4 regions of the Pseudoalteromonas sp. T1lg65 genome follow, and region 1 is predicted to be linked to each of the others. Evidence: predicted binding sites of a transcription regulator. Region 1 holds the regulator's gene; each other region holds the start of a gene.
What was found. Region 1 encodes FliA, which starts transcription of late flagellar genes. Its sites were predicted from a motif close to CTAAAGNTNNNNNNNNNNNNGCCGATA; they were not measured.
Positions count from the first base shown of each region.

Region 2: ACSLBF_RS13740 (flagellin N-terminal helical domain-containing protein) is a predicted target of FliA. The motif match lies at 2,375-2,401, and genes of this name have one in related genera.
Region 3: ACSLBF_RS10715 (VC2046/SO_2500 family protein) is a predicted target of FliA. The motif match lies at 2,470-2,496, and genes of this name have one in related genera.
Region 4: ACSLBF_RS03350 (DUF3530 family protein) is a predicted target of FliA. The motif match lies at 1,655-1,681, and genes of this name have one in related genera.

Region 1 covers NZ_CP196837.1:1,361,755-1,365,910, reverse strand. The annotation lists gene ACSLBF_RS05825 (chemotaxis protein CheA) at 1-222, opposite strand, end outside; gene ACSLBF_RS05820 (protein phosphatase CheZ) at 238-1,011, opposite strand; gene cheY (chemotaxis response regulator CheY) at 1,033-1,416, opposite strand; gene ACSLBF_RS05810 (RNA polymerase sigma factor FliA) at 1,458-2,192, opposite strand; gene ACSLBF_RS05805 (MinD/ParA family protein) at 2,195-3,055, opposite strand; gene flhF (flagellar biosynthesis protein FlhF) at 3,048-4,156, opposite strand, start outside.
Region 2 covers NZ_CP196837.1:3,098,082-3,102,237, reverse strand. The annotation lists gene ACSLBF_RS13750 (CPBP family intramembrane glutamic endopeptidase) at 1-238, opposite strand, end outside; gene ACSLBF_RS13745 (LysR family transcriptional regulator) at 337-1,239, shown strand; gene ACSLBF_RS13740 (flagellin N-terminal helical domain-containing protein) at 1,370-2,335, opposite strand; gene ACSLBF_RS13735 (flagellin N-terminal helical domain-containing protein) at 2,788-3,774, opposite strand; gene ACSLBF_RS13730 (serine hydrolase) at 4,105-4,156, opposite strand, start outside.
Region 3 covers NZ_CP196837.1:2,434,901-2,439,056, reverse strand. The annotation lists gene ACSLBF_RS10745 (HD domain-containing protein) at 1-294, shown strand, start outside; gene ACSLBF_RS10740 (ion channel) at 303-1,283, opposite strand; gene ACSLBF_RS10735 (M48 family metallopeptidase) at 1,472-2,110, shown strand; tRNA gene ACSLBF_RS10730 (tRNA-Tyr) at 2,118-2,202, opposite strand; tRNA gene ACSLBF_RS10725 (tRNA-Tyr) at 2,230-2,314, opposite strand; tRNA gene ACSLBF_RS10720 (tRNA-Tyr) at 2,334-2,418, opposite strand; gene ACSLBF_RS10715 (VC2046/SO_2500 family protein) at 2,531-3,052, shown strand; gene ACSLBF_RS10710 (YchJ family metal-binding protein) at 3,066-3,434, opposite strand; gene ACSLBF_RS10705 (hypothetical protein) at 3,540-3,977, opposite strand.
Region 4 covers NZ_CP196837.1:792,500-796,655, forward strand. The annotation lists gene djlA (co-chaperone DjlA) at 1-788, shown strand, start outside; gene ACSLBF_RS03350 (DUF3530 family protein) at 783-1,580, opposite strand; gene ACSLBF_RS03355 (DUF368 domain-containing protein) at 1,775-2,707, shown strand; gene nhaD (sodium:proton antiporter NhaD) at 2,902-4,156, shown strand, end outside.

The DNA.
Region 1 (4,156 bases):
GAACACGTTTTCAGCACCATGACAAGCATCAACCAACTCTGTCATGCTCAGAAATCCAGCGCCACCTTTCACTGTGTGAAAACCTCTGAATATTGCATTCAATAGGTCTTTGTCTTCAGGGTTGTTTTCTAGTTCGACTAGCTGTTCGGACAACTGCTCCAAAATCTCGCCAGCTTCAACCAGAAAGTCTTGTAAGATATCTTCATCGACTTCAAAGCTCATACTCACACTCTCCTACTAGAAGCCCAAACTAGAAAGCAGGTCATCGACTTCGTCTTGTCCAGAAACCACATCATCTCTCGATTCTGCGTCTATGATTGGACCCTCGGGTCCTGATAATTCATCAGTTGCAGCTTCTGACTTGACTGCTTTATTCTCATTATTATTTGCTTTACTTTGTTCAACCCCTGTGGAGCCAAACACAGTCAACATGTGAATTAAGCTATCTTCAACTTCTCTTACAAGTTCAATAACTCGGCGAATCACTTGTCCCGTCAAATCTTGATAATCTTGCGCCATCAATACGTTGGTCATCAGAGATTGCAGCTCGTCAGTACGCGTTTTTGAAGATTGCATGAAACTATCTAAGTCGTGGCAAAGCGATTTAAATTCACCTAACTGTATGTCCCGACTCATCAACCGATCCCAAGTGGGTTTAATCCCCTCCAGCTCCTCGGCCAAATTTTGTGCTAGAGGTAAACTCGCTTCAACCGCGTCCATGGTTTTGTTCGCTGCATTTTCTGTCATTTCCATGACGTAGTTGAGGCGTTGTTTCGCATCGGGAATAGCATCAGTGGTAAGGTCGGCTAAGCGGGTATCTAACTCAAAGTTTTTCAACGACTCGTGAAGTTGACGAGTAAGCTTACCGACCTCTGCGAAAAGTTCAGACTGCTCTTTGTTCGCAGCTTCCATAACAAGCTGATCAGCTTTTTCCTGTTCACCTTGTTCTAGGTATTCTACCAACAACTTTGCCTGCTCGAGCGTGATCTGAGGCGCAGCAATTACCGACATAAGCCGTCTCCCTCTTAACTGTTAGCCTAATCTCTCGAATACTTTTTCAAGTTTGGTTTTCAATGTACCCGCAGTAAAAGGCTTCACTATATAGCCGTTAACACCCGCTTGAGCAGCTGCTACGATTTGTTCTTTTTTTGCTTCTGCCGTAACCATTAGAACAGGAATATGCTTTAATTTCTCATCTGCGCGAATTGCTCTCAACAGATCAATACCTTGCATGCCCGGCATGTTCCAATCTGTTACTACAAAGTCAAACTCCTGATTCTGTAGCATAGGAAGTGCTGTACTACCATCATCAGCTTCTTGAACATTGGTAAAGCCTAAATCTCTCAGCAGGTTTTTGATTATTCTTCTCATAGTAGAGAAATCATCAACCACGAGAATTTTCATGTTCTTATCCAAAACTTCCTCCAGTGAGGTTCGAACCTATCTAATTATTAACTTTAATTTATCCAGTCATTGATTTTGGCTCTGAGCCTAATCATTGCCTGACCATGAATCTGACTAACTCGAGATTCGCTCACATCCAAAATGGCGCCAATCTCTTTCAAGTTCATCTCGTCGTTGTAATAAAGTGACAGTACCAGTGCATCTCTTTCAGGTAATGACTGTATAGCCTCGAGCAACGACTCGTTAAAACGTTCATTTTTAACGTTATTAAACGGTTTGTCTAGCGCAAAATCGCTGTTCGCTGGAGTGATGACGTCTTCATCGACCCCGAGGTCCTCAATGCCAATCACCTTACTAGCATTTACATCATGTAAAATATGATGGTACTCATCGACTGTAATATCAAGTTTTTCAGCGATTTCAGTATCTTTTGGCTCTCTTCCAAGGTTTGATTCTAACTCTGAAATCGCCTCAGCAACCATTCTGCTATTTTTGTGTACTGAACGAGGAGCCCAATCACCTCTGCGGATTTCATCAAGCATCGCGCCTCGAATTCGAATACCCGCAAAAGTCTCAAAACTAGCCCCTTTGCTCGCATCAAAATTTTTCGCAGCCTCTAAAAGACCGATCATGCCGGATTGTATAAGATCATCGAGTTGGACATTGGCGGGCAGTCGAGCGATAAGGTGACAGGCCACTTTTTTAACTAAAGAGGCATGACTCTCGACCACTTTGTTCAAGTGGTTTTTTGTTTGATATCCTGCCGCCTTATTAACCGGTGATGTCATAATTACCCATTCACTAGCTGTTCAATAAAAAATTCCAAGTGCCCAGAAGGTTGGTTTGGTATCGGCCACTTAACGGCCTTGCTTGCTAGCCCTTTTATTGCAACTGCAGCCGGAGAGCTAGGAAAAAGATCAACAACTGCTCGTTGTCGACGAGACGACTTCCGCATATTTTCATCGAAAGGTATGGTAGCAACCAATTCTAAGGCAACATCCAAAAACCTATCAGTAACTTTGGAAAGTTTGGCAAATAACTCTTGTCCTTCACGCAGACTACGTACCATGTTTGCTACGATTTTAAAGCGATAAACGCCATGCTCTCTACTTAATACTTTAATTAAGGCGTACGCATCTGTAATAGAAGTAGGTTCATCACATACCACTACCATGACATCTTGAGCAGCGCGGGAAAAACTCAATACCATGTCTGAAATACCCGCAGCGGTGTCCACAATTAATACGTCAAATTGTGTATTAAGTTCACTGAAGGCTCTGATCAAACCTGCGTGCTCAGCGGGAGTGAGCTCAACCATGTTTTGTGAGCCGGATGTGGCTGGAACGATTTTAATGCCTGCAGGACCCTCGACCAAAATCTCTTCTAATTCACATTCACCAGAGAGTACATGCGAGAGGTTTCTTTCGACTCTTAGGCCAAGCATTACATCGCAATTGGCTAAGCCTAAATCGGCATCTAGTACCAATACTCTGTGGCCTAGCTGCCCCATCGCAATCGCCGTATTGAGAGAGACATTGGTCTTACCGACTCCGCCTTTGCCTCCGGTTACTGCAATAACCTTTACACCTTGGTTGCTATTTTGACTCATTCTACGCAGGCCACTTGCTTGATCTAAAACTGTGTTAATCATACATTCCTACTGACCCGGACGCTACAGGTACACGTCGCGAGTGTTGTGCTTTTATTCTTTTTAAATACAATTGCTCAGCCTTTTTCACTAGTTTCTGAGCATTTGCTACGCGAATGTCTTCTGGCACCCGCTGACCGTTGGTAAGATACCCTATTGGCAAGCGATTTTGAATCGCTATACTGATTATCTCACCTAAACTTAGACTTTCATCAAGTTTTGTGAAAATACAGCCGCTTAAATTCACTTTCTTAAAATGTCTTACGGTTTCTTGTAAAACATTTATCTGTGCCGTTGCACTCAACACTAGATAGCTGCGAATATCAACTCGGGCACTACGCATAAGTGTATTTAACTGTTCAGTTAAGCGCAAATCTCTCTGACTCATTCCTGCTGTATCTATTAATACTAGACGCTTATTTCGTAAATGATACAACACTTCCGCAAGTTCATTCGCATCTTTAACTTGCTTAACTGGACAGCCAATAATTCGGCCATAAGTGGCCAGCTGCTCATAGGCACCAATTCTATAGGTATCAGTGGTGATTAGTGCAACTTTATCAGCACCAAATTTCTGTGCCCCCAACGCGGCAAGTTTCGCAACAGTCGTTGTTTTACCAACTCCCGTAGGACCAACCATGGCAAAAACACCGCCCTGACGCAGAATGTCATTGTTGGTGGTGTGCATTTGGTTTACTACCATATTCAGCAATGCATTCCACGCTTCTTTTCTCGATACATCGTCTGGAATAAAGCAAGCCATTTGCTCAGCCACTTCTTTATCGATCCCCATGCCCTGTAGTCGTTCAATCAGACAAGCTCTAGTTGGGTCCCTTCTTGCCATTTCTTGCTTCATTAAGCCTGAAACTTGGTGTTCAAGTAATTGACGTATCGCGTTCATTTCTTCACGCATTTCCGACATTTCATCTTTTTTAAAAGATGGCTTTGCTGGCTCATCTCCAAAGCCTGAATCTAAGTCGTCAGACTCATGCCAATGTTGTTGCTGAGCATGCAAATCATCATCAAAGTCGTAAGCATGGTTTTGCTTTTGAGATCTAGCAGGTTGGTTTGGTTGGTAATTAGCATGCTGAGTACGCTGTTCAA
Region 2 (4,156 bases), 1.7 Mb from region 1:
TAAATGTTGTCAACTGCCAAGAATGTACGAGTCCTAGCTGGGTCATACTGATACCACCGGTCGCGAGGTGAATTAACAGTAAAATGGTTGGAAGCCAGAGGGTAAGTATCGTGCTTTTGTATATTTTAAGCTTGGTTGTTTGGCCAGCCAATAATCGTGTTTTGTCCTTATTTTGGTTGGCTAATTCGTAGATAAGCCAGCCAATAATCCAGACGAGTAATAATATTTCAACGCTCATTTTGTTGTTCCTTATTTTTTATTGAACACAGTGTATGGACATATCCAAATTAAAAAAATATTCTTTATTTTTATAGTTATTAAACTTTTGGTTTATCAATGCTGAAAAATGACCTGTTGCATTCGTTTTTGCTGGTGGCAAAACACGGCGGCATTAGCAAAGCTGCTGAAGTAAAGTCCCTCACCGTAATGGCGATGAGCAAACAAATGAGCAATCTTGAGACGCAGCTTGGACAACCACTTTTTGAGCGTAGTGGTCGTAAGTTATATTTAAGTGAATTTGGCAAAGCGTTTGAGGATGAAGCGAAAAAAGTCATTGCTGCACATCACGAAATGGACAATTGGTTAGCGTCGGCTGCAAATAGAATTCAAGGCACGATTAAGGTTGTTGCACACAATAATGAATTTATGCAAGGGACCGTACTTCCTTGGCTATCTGAATTTTGTGTTAAGTATCCAGAGTTGAAATTGGAACTCGATATCAAAGAGACCGTGCTTGATATCAATGAAGATGATTACGATATTTTTTGGGGGGTGAGCGGCTATCTGGGTGACAAATTTCCGAGTTTAAAGCGCCGTGCTTTGTTTCACACTACGCTTGCTCTATATGCCTCACCGCAATACCTGCAAGAACATGGTGTACCCGTTCAGTTAGACGACTTGGAGCAACATTATGTGGTTGGTTACCTACACAATCAACCTTCAAACGTGTTGATGCTTCATGATCAAAAGCCTGTGTATAAATTGCTTAAACAAAAAGTTGCAACGGTCGTCGGGTTGATTGATTTGGCTATTTCTGGGCTCGGAATTATTAACGCGAGCAGTGATAGTGAAGAAATAACAGCGGCGATCTCAAACAATCAATTGCAACCGATTATGGAAGATTACTGGGTTAAAGGTGTGGGTGTATACGCGTATTATCATAACGTTAGGCATCCTCAGCCTAAGGTGAAAGCGTTTCTGGACTTCTTTTTAGCAAAGCAACTTCAATGGAAGCTGTAACTGAATCACGTCAGGCTTTAGAGTGTGTTGATATAGCGAAGGTATGTCTCGTGCCAAAATAGGTTGCCAAGATAAATGGGGTATGGTTTGGCAACCTATGAATGGGTAAAGCGGAGTTATTTCAAAGGTATTAACCTAACAAGCTCAATGCAGCCTGAGGGCGCTGATTCGCTTGGCTCAGAATTGACTGACTGGCCTGCTGTAAAATTTGCGCTTTGGTTAATTTTGCAGTTTCTTGAGCAAAGTCAGTATCTTTGATACGTGATTTAGCCGCTGATAAGTTTTCAGAAATATTCGATTGGTTACGAATAGTAGACTGAAAACGGTTTTGTACTGCACCCAGCTCAGCACGCTTTTTATCAACAACGGCTATTAAACCATCCATCGCGGCCATCATCTGTTGTGCGTTAGCTTGTGAAGACAGAGAAATTTCATTAGTTCCTGAATGCACTAACTTACTATAACCGTATCCACCCGCAGCACCTCCACCAGATACATTTGATATACCTGTTAAATCTTCAGAGAGCTTTTTGCCTGAAATACCAGTAGCAATAGCTGCTAAGCCAGTAAAAGTGAAGCCACCGTTGGCTGTTAACGAGTTACCTTTTACATCTCTCATGCTAAAAGAGATGGTTTGCACCGCATCAGCACCTACTTGAAAGCTGGCATCGTAACTGCCGTCCAATAGGTTCTGACCGCCAAATGTGGTGTCTTTAGCGATACGGTTTATTTCTTCTTTTAGCTGTACAGCCTCTTCTTGTAGAGAAAGCCTATCAGCATCAGTGTTAGAACCGTTCGCAGCTTGCTGAGCAAGGGTTCGCATGCGTTGCAACATTGACGTCACTTCGTCCATCGCTCCTTCCGCAGTTTGTGCCAGCGATAAACCGTCGTTGGCGTTACGGTTACCTTGGTTTAAGCCTTGGATTTGTGAGTCTAAGCGATTTGAAATTTGTAAACCTGCTGCATCATCAGCAGCACTGTTAATACGAAAACCAGACGAAAGTCTTTTAAATGACGTATCGAGTGTATTGCCTGAGTTCATCAATTGTCTTTGCGCATTCAAAGAGCTGACGTTGGTATTTACATATAAAGCCATTGGGTTTATCTCCATATAAAAATTCTAGTGCGATCCTAATATCGGTACTTTTGCTGCTATCTTTAGTAAATCATTGAAATTAATTAAATATTTCTGTTTTTAGATTTTTTCGTGGTGTAATATTCTTAATGGGGTGTTGGGACAAAAGGTTTCGTTACTTCTTCCTTTAATTGTATGTTTTATATGGGTTTTATGTTATTTCTCGTTCTGTTTTTCTTGTTTTAAAATTCAGTTATATACATTTATGTATCATTTTTAGGTAAATTTTACTTTAACAGTATTTTGTTTTTGTGAATTATCCAAATTGAAAGTTTTGATGTATTCAACAAAAAAAATATTGCCGTGGGGTTTGCACGACAAATAGGTTTAGTTCAAAAATGCAAAATGGGTTGCCAATAGACAGCAAGTTATCAGGCAACCCATAATTGGATAAAGGGAGCAAAGTTAGTTTATTAACCAAGCAAGCTTAAGGCTGCTTGTGGACGCTGATTTGCCTGACTCAAAATTGACTGACTTGCTTGCTGTAAAATTTGCGCCTTGGTTAACTTCGCGGTCTCTTGAGCAAAGTCAGTATCTTTGATGCGTGACTTCGCCGCTGATAGGTTTTCAGAAATATTCGACTGGTTACGGATCGTAGACTGAAAACGGTTTTGCACTGCACCTAGCTCCGCACGCTTTTTATCAACAACAGAAATAAGTCCATCGATCGCTGCGAATACGGTTTGGGCATGTTTTTGACTGGAAAGGGAAATATCACCAGTTACCGGGTTCATCGCGCCAAACATGACGTCATAACCGTAGAAAGCAGTGCCAGAACCATCGGTTGAGAGTCCTGTTACTTTTGTTAACCCTACCGTTTCCTCGCCAAGCGCTCTTCCTGTAATGGTCGAAGCTATCATCGCAATACCTGAAAAAGTGAAGCCACCATTCGCGGTCAAGGTATTTCCCTTCACATCTTTCATAGTAAAGGAAATAGTCTGAACTGCATCGGCTCCGACCTGAAAACTGGCATCATACGTACCGTCTAATAAGTTTTGACCACCAAATGTGGTGTCTTTGGCAATACGGTTGATTTCTTCTTTCAGTTGGATTGCTTCTTCTTGCAGCGCGAGTCTATCTGCGCCCGTGTTTGAGCCATTAGCAGCCTGCTGCGCAAGCGTTCTCATGCGCTGTAACATTGACGTGATTTCGTCCATCGCGCCTTCAGCGGTTTGTGCAAGTGATAAGCCGTCATTAGCGTTACGGTTACCTTGGTTTAAACCTTGAATTTGTGAGTCTAAGCGGTTTGATATTTGTAAACCGGCCGCGTCATCCGCAGCACTATTAATACGAAAACCTGAAGAAAGACGTTTAAATGATGTATCTAGCGTGTTACCTGAATTTAAAAGCTGTCTTTGTGCATTCAAAGAACTGACGTTGGTATTAACGTATAAGGCCACAGAATAATCTCCGAAAAGGTTTAATTACATTTGATCCTGTTATCGGTACTTTTGTGGGGTGCTTTAGGCTTATTGTTGAAGTTAATTAAATATTCCTGTTTTTGTTGGTGGTTTGTTTGAATTATTTATTTTCTGCTTGTTATTTTTTGGAATTGAAATTTGGTTTGTTTGTATAGTGTTGAATTGGTTTTGTTTGTAAGTTTTTGTATTTAAGAGTTTTTTTAATTGAGGTTGCCTAAATTGCACGGTTTAATTTCTCACCAGCAATTAAACCGTGTTTTTATATTTTTTAAATAGCGGTGTTTATCACACCGCATTGTTCATTATTATTTATTTTGTATTGGCTAGCTGTAGTGCTAATTGCTGAATAATCACAAAAGCT
Region 3 (4,156 bases), 1.1 Mb from region 1:
GCAAAGATTGTTCAAGATGCAGACAGAATGGATGCACTAGGCGCTATAGGTGTTAGTCGCTGCATGAAAGTAGGTGGTGCAATTGCACGGCATTTGTATCACACTGAAGATCCATTTTGTCAAAATCGCCAGCCTGACGATACCCGATATACACTCGATCACTTTTTTATTAAGTTGTTACACATTGCTAATAACATGCATACTCAATCTGCCAAGAAGCAAGCCAAGCAAAGAACTGACTACATGCTCGATTTCCTCGAACAGTTAAAAAGTGAGATAAGTATCAGTGAGTGATCACGGGTTCATCGAGTCATTTGTTTTACAAACACAACAACGAATAACGCGAGAGAGAAGCTGCCAGTGAATGCTTCAATGGCAGCGATAAGCCTCGAAACTCCCAATGGGGTGATGTCGCCGTACCCTAGCGTAGTAAACGTGACAACGCTGAAGTAAAAACTGTTTAGTAAGGCTAAGATGTTGTCCTCGATGCTGTTATTGAAATTGAGATGCAACAACTGGTCTTCGTATGAGACCCCAAATACAAAATAGCAAATCGCACAAAATACGATCATGCCAAGGCTAAACCGGATGACATTTTCAGGCTTTTCTCCATATCCGCAAAGTAAATCAACAAAGCTTGAAATGAGGTGCTTTTTGGAATAACGCGGGTATTGAGCATGGCGCATGCGCAATTCTTTATAAGTGAATTTTCCCGCCATCTCGAACAGGCCTTGGTTTTCTGCTCCTTTTCTCAATAAGCGATAGATTTCCTCTGATTGTTGGAAAAGATCTTCAGCATCTTCCTTCGCTTTATTTTTTCTAGCTTCCATCGCTTGGCTTTCTTGTAGTAGGTGATCACCAAGATGCATGTTATCTATGCGAGTATTATCTAGTTTGATCCCCAGCAAGTTAGTGTTTTCTAGTTTACAGCAGTGCAGACTGGCTTCACGTAAATCAGCTTTCATCAAGGAAGCATTGTTAATTGTGTTATTGAAAAGGTGTGCACCTTTTAGGTTGGTGCGATAAAAATTACTGTAAGAAAGGTCATAACCGCGATGATCATCAAACTTAACAAGGTTTAAGCCTTCAAGGTTTGCTCGTTTTAACTCTAACCCTTGTAGTAAACCACCGCGTTTAGCGTAACGCTCGAGTTTTTGAGTAAGCTCTAGACCACTCTTGTCGAACTTATTGTCATGCCAAAAACAATACCCAGAGCCCATATCAATCTCAGAACACTTATGCCCATCAGGAGAAGTATATTGGCAAATAGGTTTATCTGGCATAGTCGTCTTCTACTTTACTTTTGTTTCTTATAAGCGTAGCAGTAAAATGGAACGCTACAGAGAATTTTGAAAAAATCTATTAATAAATATGGCGTTATAATGAAATAGAGTACTTGCTTGGTATTCAAAGTCGCAGTGGGATAAACTATAGCGGTAAAATTTTCAGGTTGTGTACAGTGAACTACAGTGTGAGAAAAAGTCACCGTCGTAAGAGTGTGGCGATAAAAATTAAGAATAAGCAAGTTCAAGTGTATGCGCCTTATCATGTTTGTGATACTTGGCTGCACGATTGGATTAGGAGTAAATCCAACTGGATCCAAAGTAAATTGACTGAGCAGAGCGTGCTTATTCATCAGCAACCTTTTGTCGACTTCAGAGTATTAGTTTTTGGGATTCACTATAGAATCGAAATTACGCGAACACACACGTCGGTTGATCATCAGCAACCGTGTATTTATTTGGCAAAGAAGTGCAGGAAGATGTTGATGACTGTGCTAAGACAGATCCTGTTAGATTACCTAGAGGTCGCCATTCCTAAATACCAAGAGAGTATGCACAGTAACTACAACACCTTGAAGGTAAGAGAATATAAAAGCCGTTGGGGGAGTTTCTCATCAAAAGGGGTACTGGCGTTTAACACTTTACTGGTTGGGGCACCAAAGTCAGTGGTTGACTATGTGGTTGTCCACGAACTCGCACACTTTCATGTGATGGCACATAATTTACGCTTTTGGAACTTAGTGACCCAATTTTATGGAGACGGATATCAATCCGCACGGGACTATTTAAAGCAATGCGGTGATAAACTGATGATAGAAAAAGAATAATAAGTAGTGGTGGAGGGAGCTGGATTCGAACCAGCGAAGGCAGTGCCGTCAGATTTACAGTCTGATCCCTTTGGCCGCTCGGGAACCCCTCCTAAAGAGAAACTACAATTTCGTATAAGTGGTGGAGGGAGCTGGATTCGAACCAGCGAAGGCAATGCCGTCAGATTTACAGTCTGATCCCTTTGGCCGCTCGGGAACCCCTCCAAATTGTAGGTTGTTGTTGTGGTGGAGGGAGCTGGATTCGAACCAGCGAAGGCAGTGCCGTCAGATTTACAGTCTGATCCCTTTGGCCGCTCGGGAACCCCTCCTAAACAACGGCGGTGATAATAACAAAGTTTTTTCCGAAGTAAAGAAAACCACTAAAGTTTTTATGAAAAATGCCGATAAATCTGTATTGAGATGATAAATCGGTTGGTTTATATGCAGGTTGATGGAGTTTTAATCGATGAGGCGCAGCTAGGCACAGCGTTAAATGTCAGCGTGCATGAAACGCGCTCGGCAGACTTTGCGATGTTGCTGTCTATGCTGTCGCACGATGCTTTGGATTTTAGCCAATTCCATCTCCCTAAATCAGAACAGCCAGAAAAAGACCACTCAGAATCTCAACTAAAGCGTGAATTTGAAATTGGCCCACAAAAACCGTTAGCACCAAAAGAATACAATATGTTAATAGGTCAAAATAATGGCAAATTATTTGCGGCAAGTTCATTAGTCAGTTTGCGTTTACAAGAATGCTTAAACCCAGAGCCTTTTGCTGTTCGAGATGATAAGAAGCATATTCATTTGGAAGTAGTTGAAAACCTTGAACCTGCGGTGAAAAGACGACTCGCTAAAGCTCAGGGAAAACTTGACCTAGTAGCAGATAAACAAATGGATGCTGCTGCGTTTTATGACCAAATCGCAGCTGGAGATATGCAGACAATGCTAAAGGCGAGTGCTTAGGCTAAAAAAGACTCTATTTACCATGACACTTTTTATATTTACTGCCACTGTTGCAGGGGCACATATCATTTCTACTTAACTTCATAACAGGTGTTTCAAATAAAGACCCATTCACATAACGCCACAGGTTATTTTCTTTAATAAAATTTGAGCGCTCATGCAACACATGGTGTTGTCCTTCAGCAATGTAATGCGCCTTAAACTCAACAATTCCAGTGCTTGCGTCATCACTATGATCCAATATCTCTAAATTGATAAAGGTCGCAAAGTCGGCGAAGGATTTTATGTCCGCTTCACTATTTTCAGACTGTTGCTTGTGTGCATATGTTTGAGCAATATAAGCAGCATTTTTCAAACAGTAAGCACTATATCTAGACCTCATTAATTGCAAAGGCGATAGCGGGATTTTTACGTTATTAAGTAGTGGTTCACAACAAGTTGAGAACACCTCACCAGATTTACAATAGCACTTCATACACCCTAAATCTCAAGCACAGTTCATTTCCGGCTGCATTGTACAATCTAGAGGGTTACTGAAACAATGTATTCCTGTTTTACTATTATTGACACTCAGCATTTCTTCAATCGCTTTTGGGCTTGAAATGTTTGTCCAAATAACGACAGAGGCGAAGTTACCATTTTTAATTGCACTTTGTAGCACATATTCCAAATTATAAATATGTTTTTGTCTAATGATCAGCAACTTGCTTGAATCGATATTACTATTTTCCAACATCGCTTTGTTTGGAACGTTATCTGGAGCGATGAGTAATGTCCACCCAAGCTTGGTTTGATCAACATGCAAAATCTTTAGTAGTTCAAGGCTGGCGACAATTTCATCTGCAACGTATACGGTATTAACAATGTTGCTTTTAGTGGCAGCGGTCGAGCTAAATGCTAATCGAGAACTGTTTGTTTGTAACATAATTGCCTCACTGGGTATTTATACAGTAACTGTGTATACAGTAGTTTATACAGTGTTTGTTGGCAAGCATTAAATTGCTATTTTTTTGCACAATCACGTGGAGAGTCGCTGGTAATTACACAAAAAATTCTATTAATAGTTTGAATATATTGGAGTTTTATTAAGTGAAAGGGGCACCC
Region 4 (4,156 bases), 570 kb from region 1:
CTATTTTAGGCTTTTATTTGGGGCACCTATTTGATAGAAGCCTTAAACAAGATTTTGATAAAGTCGGTGGCTTTCAAGGCTTCATCAAAGGAGAAGACCTGCACGAACGGCAAGCGCTGTTTTTCTCCAGCTGTTTTGCTGTGATGGGACATATTGCCAAGTCAAATGGTCGCGTTAGCGAAATCCATATTCAAGCAGCAACTGCATTTATGGATGAAATGGGACTGAAAGGTGATGAGCGAAAAGAAGCGCAAAACGCCTTCAAATCAGGTAAAAGCGCAGAGTTTTCTATCAAAGAGGCGGTAAAAGAATTTAAAGAAGCATTCGCCCGTCGCTATGACTTACGACAGCTTTTTTTAGAAATTCAGATACAAATGGCTTTTTGCGATGGTCATCTATCAGATCAGGAAAAGACTTTACTGCGCCAGGTGAGCAAAGCGCTTGGTTTTGCAGATACCCACTTCACCTTTTTACTGAAAAGATACCAAGCTGAATTCGAATTTCGTCGTCATCGCCATTCGCAGCAGCAGCGCCAGCATCAATCATCAGGAGAGCGTCAGCGAACGCCTGCTAATAATGGTCTAACTAAAAATCAGGCGCTCGCCGTTCTTGGCCTTGAAGGTGGGGCTTCTGAGCGAGACATAAAAAAAGCTTACCGTAAGTTGATGGCTCAACATCATCCCGACAAACTGGTTTCTCAAGGCTTACCGAGTCATATGATGGAAGTCGCAAAACGAAAAAGCCAAGAAATACAATCGGCCTACGAATTTTTAAAACGCGCGTCATAGTACGCGCAAAAAGCCGATCAGCTCTTTTCTGAGCCTTTTGTGCTGGTTTGGATCATGCCGTTCACCGTATAGTTCTCGCTGGCGATAATCAAACTTACTATTTCTTTGTGCCCAACGCCGTCTATCTTGCAGGTTGTTAAGAACGAGAGGGCTGTCAAATGTGTAGTACAAGTCAAGTAATGCTGGACTGATCACCGACAGCTTTGAAGCTAACTGTTTCTGGCGTTCACTGTTGGCTATTTGCGTACTGACGATAACAAAGGCATTTACTCTTAAATTAGGGAGTGTTGCCAGATACTCAGTGAAAAGACCAGCGCTATTGCCAAACGCGACGACCACTAACTGCTCTGCCGGAGCCATCGTGAGCGTTTGATATAGAGCCTGAAAGCGTTCGACAAGCGCTTGTTTGTAGTTATCTAAGTTAGCTTCACTTAATGTGTTTTGAGGTTGGCTAACGACGCCTTGTGTTGAAATTTGTTGATCACCGAGAATATTTGGTGCAAATGACAGCTCTGGTGGCGTTAACGCATACGTGTCAAAACCGTCGTCGCTGAGTTGTTTAAACAGGTAACTGGGTCCATTACCGTTGATCGGTGGAGCCAGCATATCTGGAATAATGATCACGATACCGTTGCGTTGTGGCGCCATATAGGGTTGAAAATAAGTGTAAAATTCTGACTCACCCTGCTGTAATTTCACTAACTGTGCGACATCTAAGTATTGCTCAGCGTCCTGGTCGAACAACCGCTGCTTTTCGATGGCGTTAATATGCTCTGCTGCGTAGCTAGGCATAAGTAAGAGCACGAAGATAGAGTAAAAAATCGTTCTGAACATAAATTGCGCATGCATCTTGGTCGATGCTTAGTTATCGGTAATTCACTTAAGATCTTTAGTTGATAATTAATAGCTTAGTTCGTTTCCTAATTCAGTTAATTATTTACTAGCAATCAGGTAAACTCAGCACGTTGTTAATTTGGAGAATAGGTGTGCAAGAAAAAGAGCGTAAATGGGATTATTTCCTGTTGTTTTTGAAAGGGGCTGGAATGGGGGCCGCTGACGTGGTTCCTGGTGTTTCTGGAGGTACCATCGCTTTTATTACGGGTATTTACGCGCGGTTCTTAAACGCTATCAAAAGTGTAAATATCGAGGCTTTAGGAGTGCTCAAGCAACACGGAGTGCAAGCAGCTTGGCGACACGTTGATGGCAAATTTTTAGTCACCGTGTTTGCCGGTATTTTAGTAAGTGCGGCTTCTTTAGCCAAACTGATCACGTACCTGCTTGAACATTATCAACTGTTGGTTTGGTCTTTTTTCTTTGGGTTAATTATTGCCTCCTTCGTGCATGTTGCAAAACAAGTGTCACGTTGGGATATGAAAACAACAGTTGCCTGTCTATTGGGAGCGGTGATCGCTTACTTAATCACCTCTTTGGCTCCAGCCGAGGCTGAGCCTCATACATGGCTGTATTTTGTTTCTGGTGCTATCGCAATTTGTGCAATGATTTTGCCCGGCATTTCCGGCAGCTTTATTTTACTGTTGATGGGAATGTATGGACACGTTTTGACAGCAGTAACAGAAATCAATATCGTGCTAGTTGCACTGTTTTTACTGGGATGTATTGTTGGACTGATGAGCTTTTCTCGGTTACTTGCTTGGTTATTATCGCGCTTTGAGCAGGTCACTTTTGCTGTACTGTCGGGATTTTTACTTGGCTCGTTAAATTTATTGTGGCCATGGAAGCAAGTTTTAACAACCTATGTTAATTCTAGCGGTGTAGAGAAGCCGCTTAATCAAGCTAATATCCTCCCTTCGGAATACCTGTTGCTGTATGGTCAAGAGCCAAATACGCTGCTGTGCGCAGGCTTGATGTTAGCTGGACTAGCCTTGGTGTTAGCGGTTGAAAAGCTTAGCGCAAAGTAATTTTAATCGATAGAAATAAAGCGTTGTTCCGCGACTGTTCGTTACCTCAACCTGAGTGCTGATATTTATTCGCAAAATATCGGCACACTTCTCACAAATTATAGACTTCTGTCCAATTTTAAATCACATTGACTGTGCTAAATTGATAGCGTTCTACACCCCCTTATTTAATATGCACATCAATAGGTTAAAAAATGAAAAAGACCCAATTTTGGCTGTTTTTCGCCATCTTGTTATCTGGGATTATATCTTTCGATAGTTGGGCGGCTTCAGGAGGTCCGTTGCCGTTGACTAGCTCGTGGGTTGGTTATTTTTGCATTGTGATCTTTGTTTTGGCTTATTCCTTGGTAATGCTCGAGGAAAAGCTGCACATGCGAAAGTCAAAACCCGTCTTGGTCGCTGCAGGTGTTATTTGGGCTGCTATAGGTGCTTTTTATGTTTCCCAAGGAGTGCCTGAGGCGACGGAACATGCCTTTAGGCATAACTTATTAGAGTTTTCCGAATTGATGTTATTTCTGCTTGTGGCGATGACTTATATCAACGCTCTAGAAGAACGGCGAATATTTGATGCTTTACGGGCTTGGATGATCCAAAAAGGGTTTAGTTATCGAAACCTATTTTGGATAACTGGTTTTCTATCGTTTTTTATTTCTCCGATAGCAGATAATTTAACCACTGCTTTATTGATGTGTGCAGTGGTCATGAAAGTGGCACAAGGGGACAGAGCATTTATCAATTTAAGCTGTATTAATATTGTGATTGCGGCGAATGCGGGTGGGGCATTTAGTCCATTTGGAGACATTACTACGCTGATGGTTTGGCAAGCCGGTATGGTGCAGTTTAATGAGTTTTTTGTCCTATTTATTCCCGCGTTGGTTAACTTTTTAGTGCCTGCTTTGATAATGAGTTACTTTGTTGAAAATAAACATCCTAGTTCAGTTTATGAGAGCGTAGAGTTAAAAAGAGGTGCATTGAGGATTTTGACACTGTTTTTACTCACTGTGGCTACAGCGGTAATGTGCCATAGCTTGTTACACTTACCGCCGGTTTTGGGCATGATGATGGGGTTAGGGTATCTACAATTCTTTGGATATTTCTTGCGGATGACTTTACCGGGGTCATTAGCTAGGAAAAGAGCGCTTGCAGAACGGGAAGGGGATCAAGAGCGCTTGGAAAAGCTCGGCAGTGTGGTGCCGTTTGATGTGTTTAGCAAAGTCTCCAGAGCCGAATGGGATACCTTGTTATTTTTCTATGGCATAGTCATGTGTGTTGGCGGGCTTGGTTTTCTTGGTTATCTAGGCGTCATGTCGGAGTTTCTTTATGGCCAGTGGTCAGCTACCAGTGCCAATGTGCTGTTAGGGATCATCTCTGCGGTGATAGATAATATCCCTGTGATGTTTGCTGTCTTGTCAATGAACCCAGAAATGTCACATGGACACTGGTTATTAA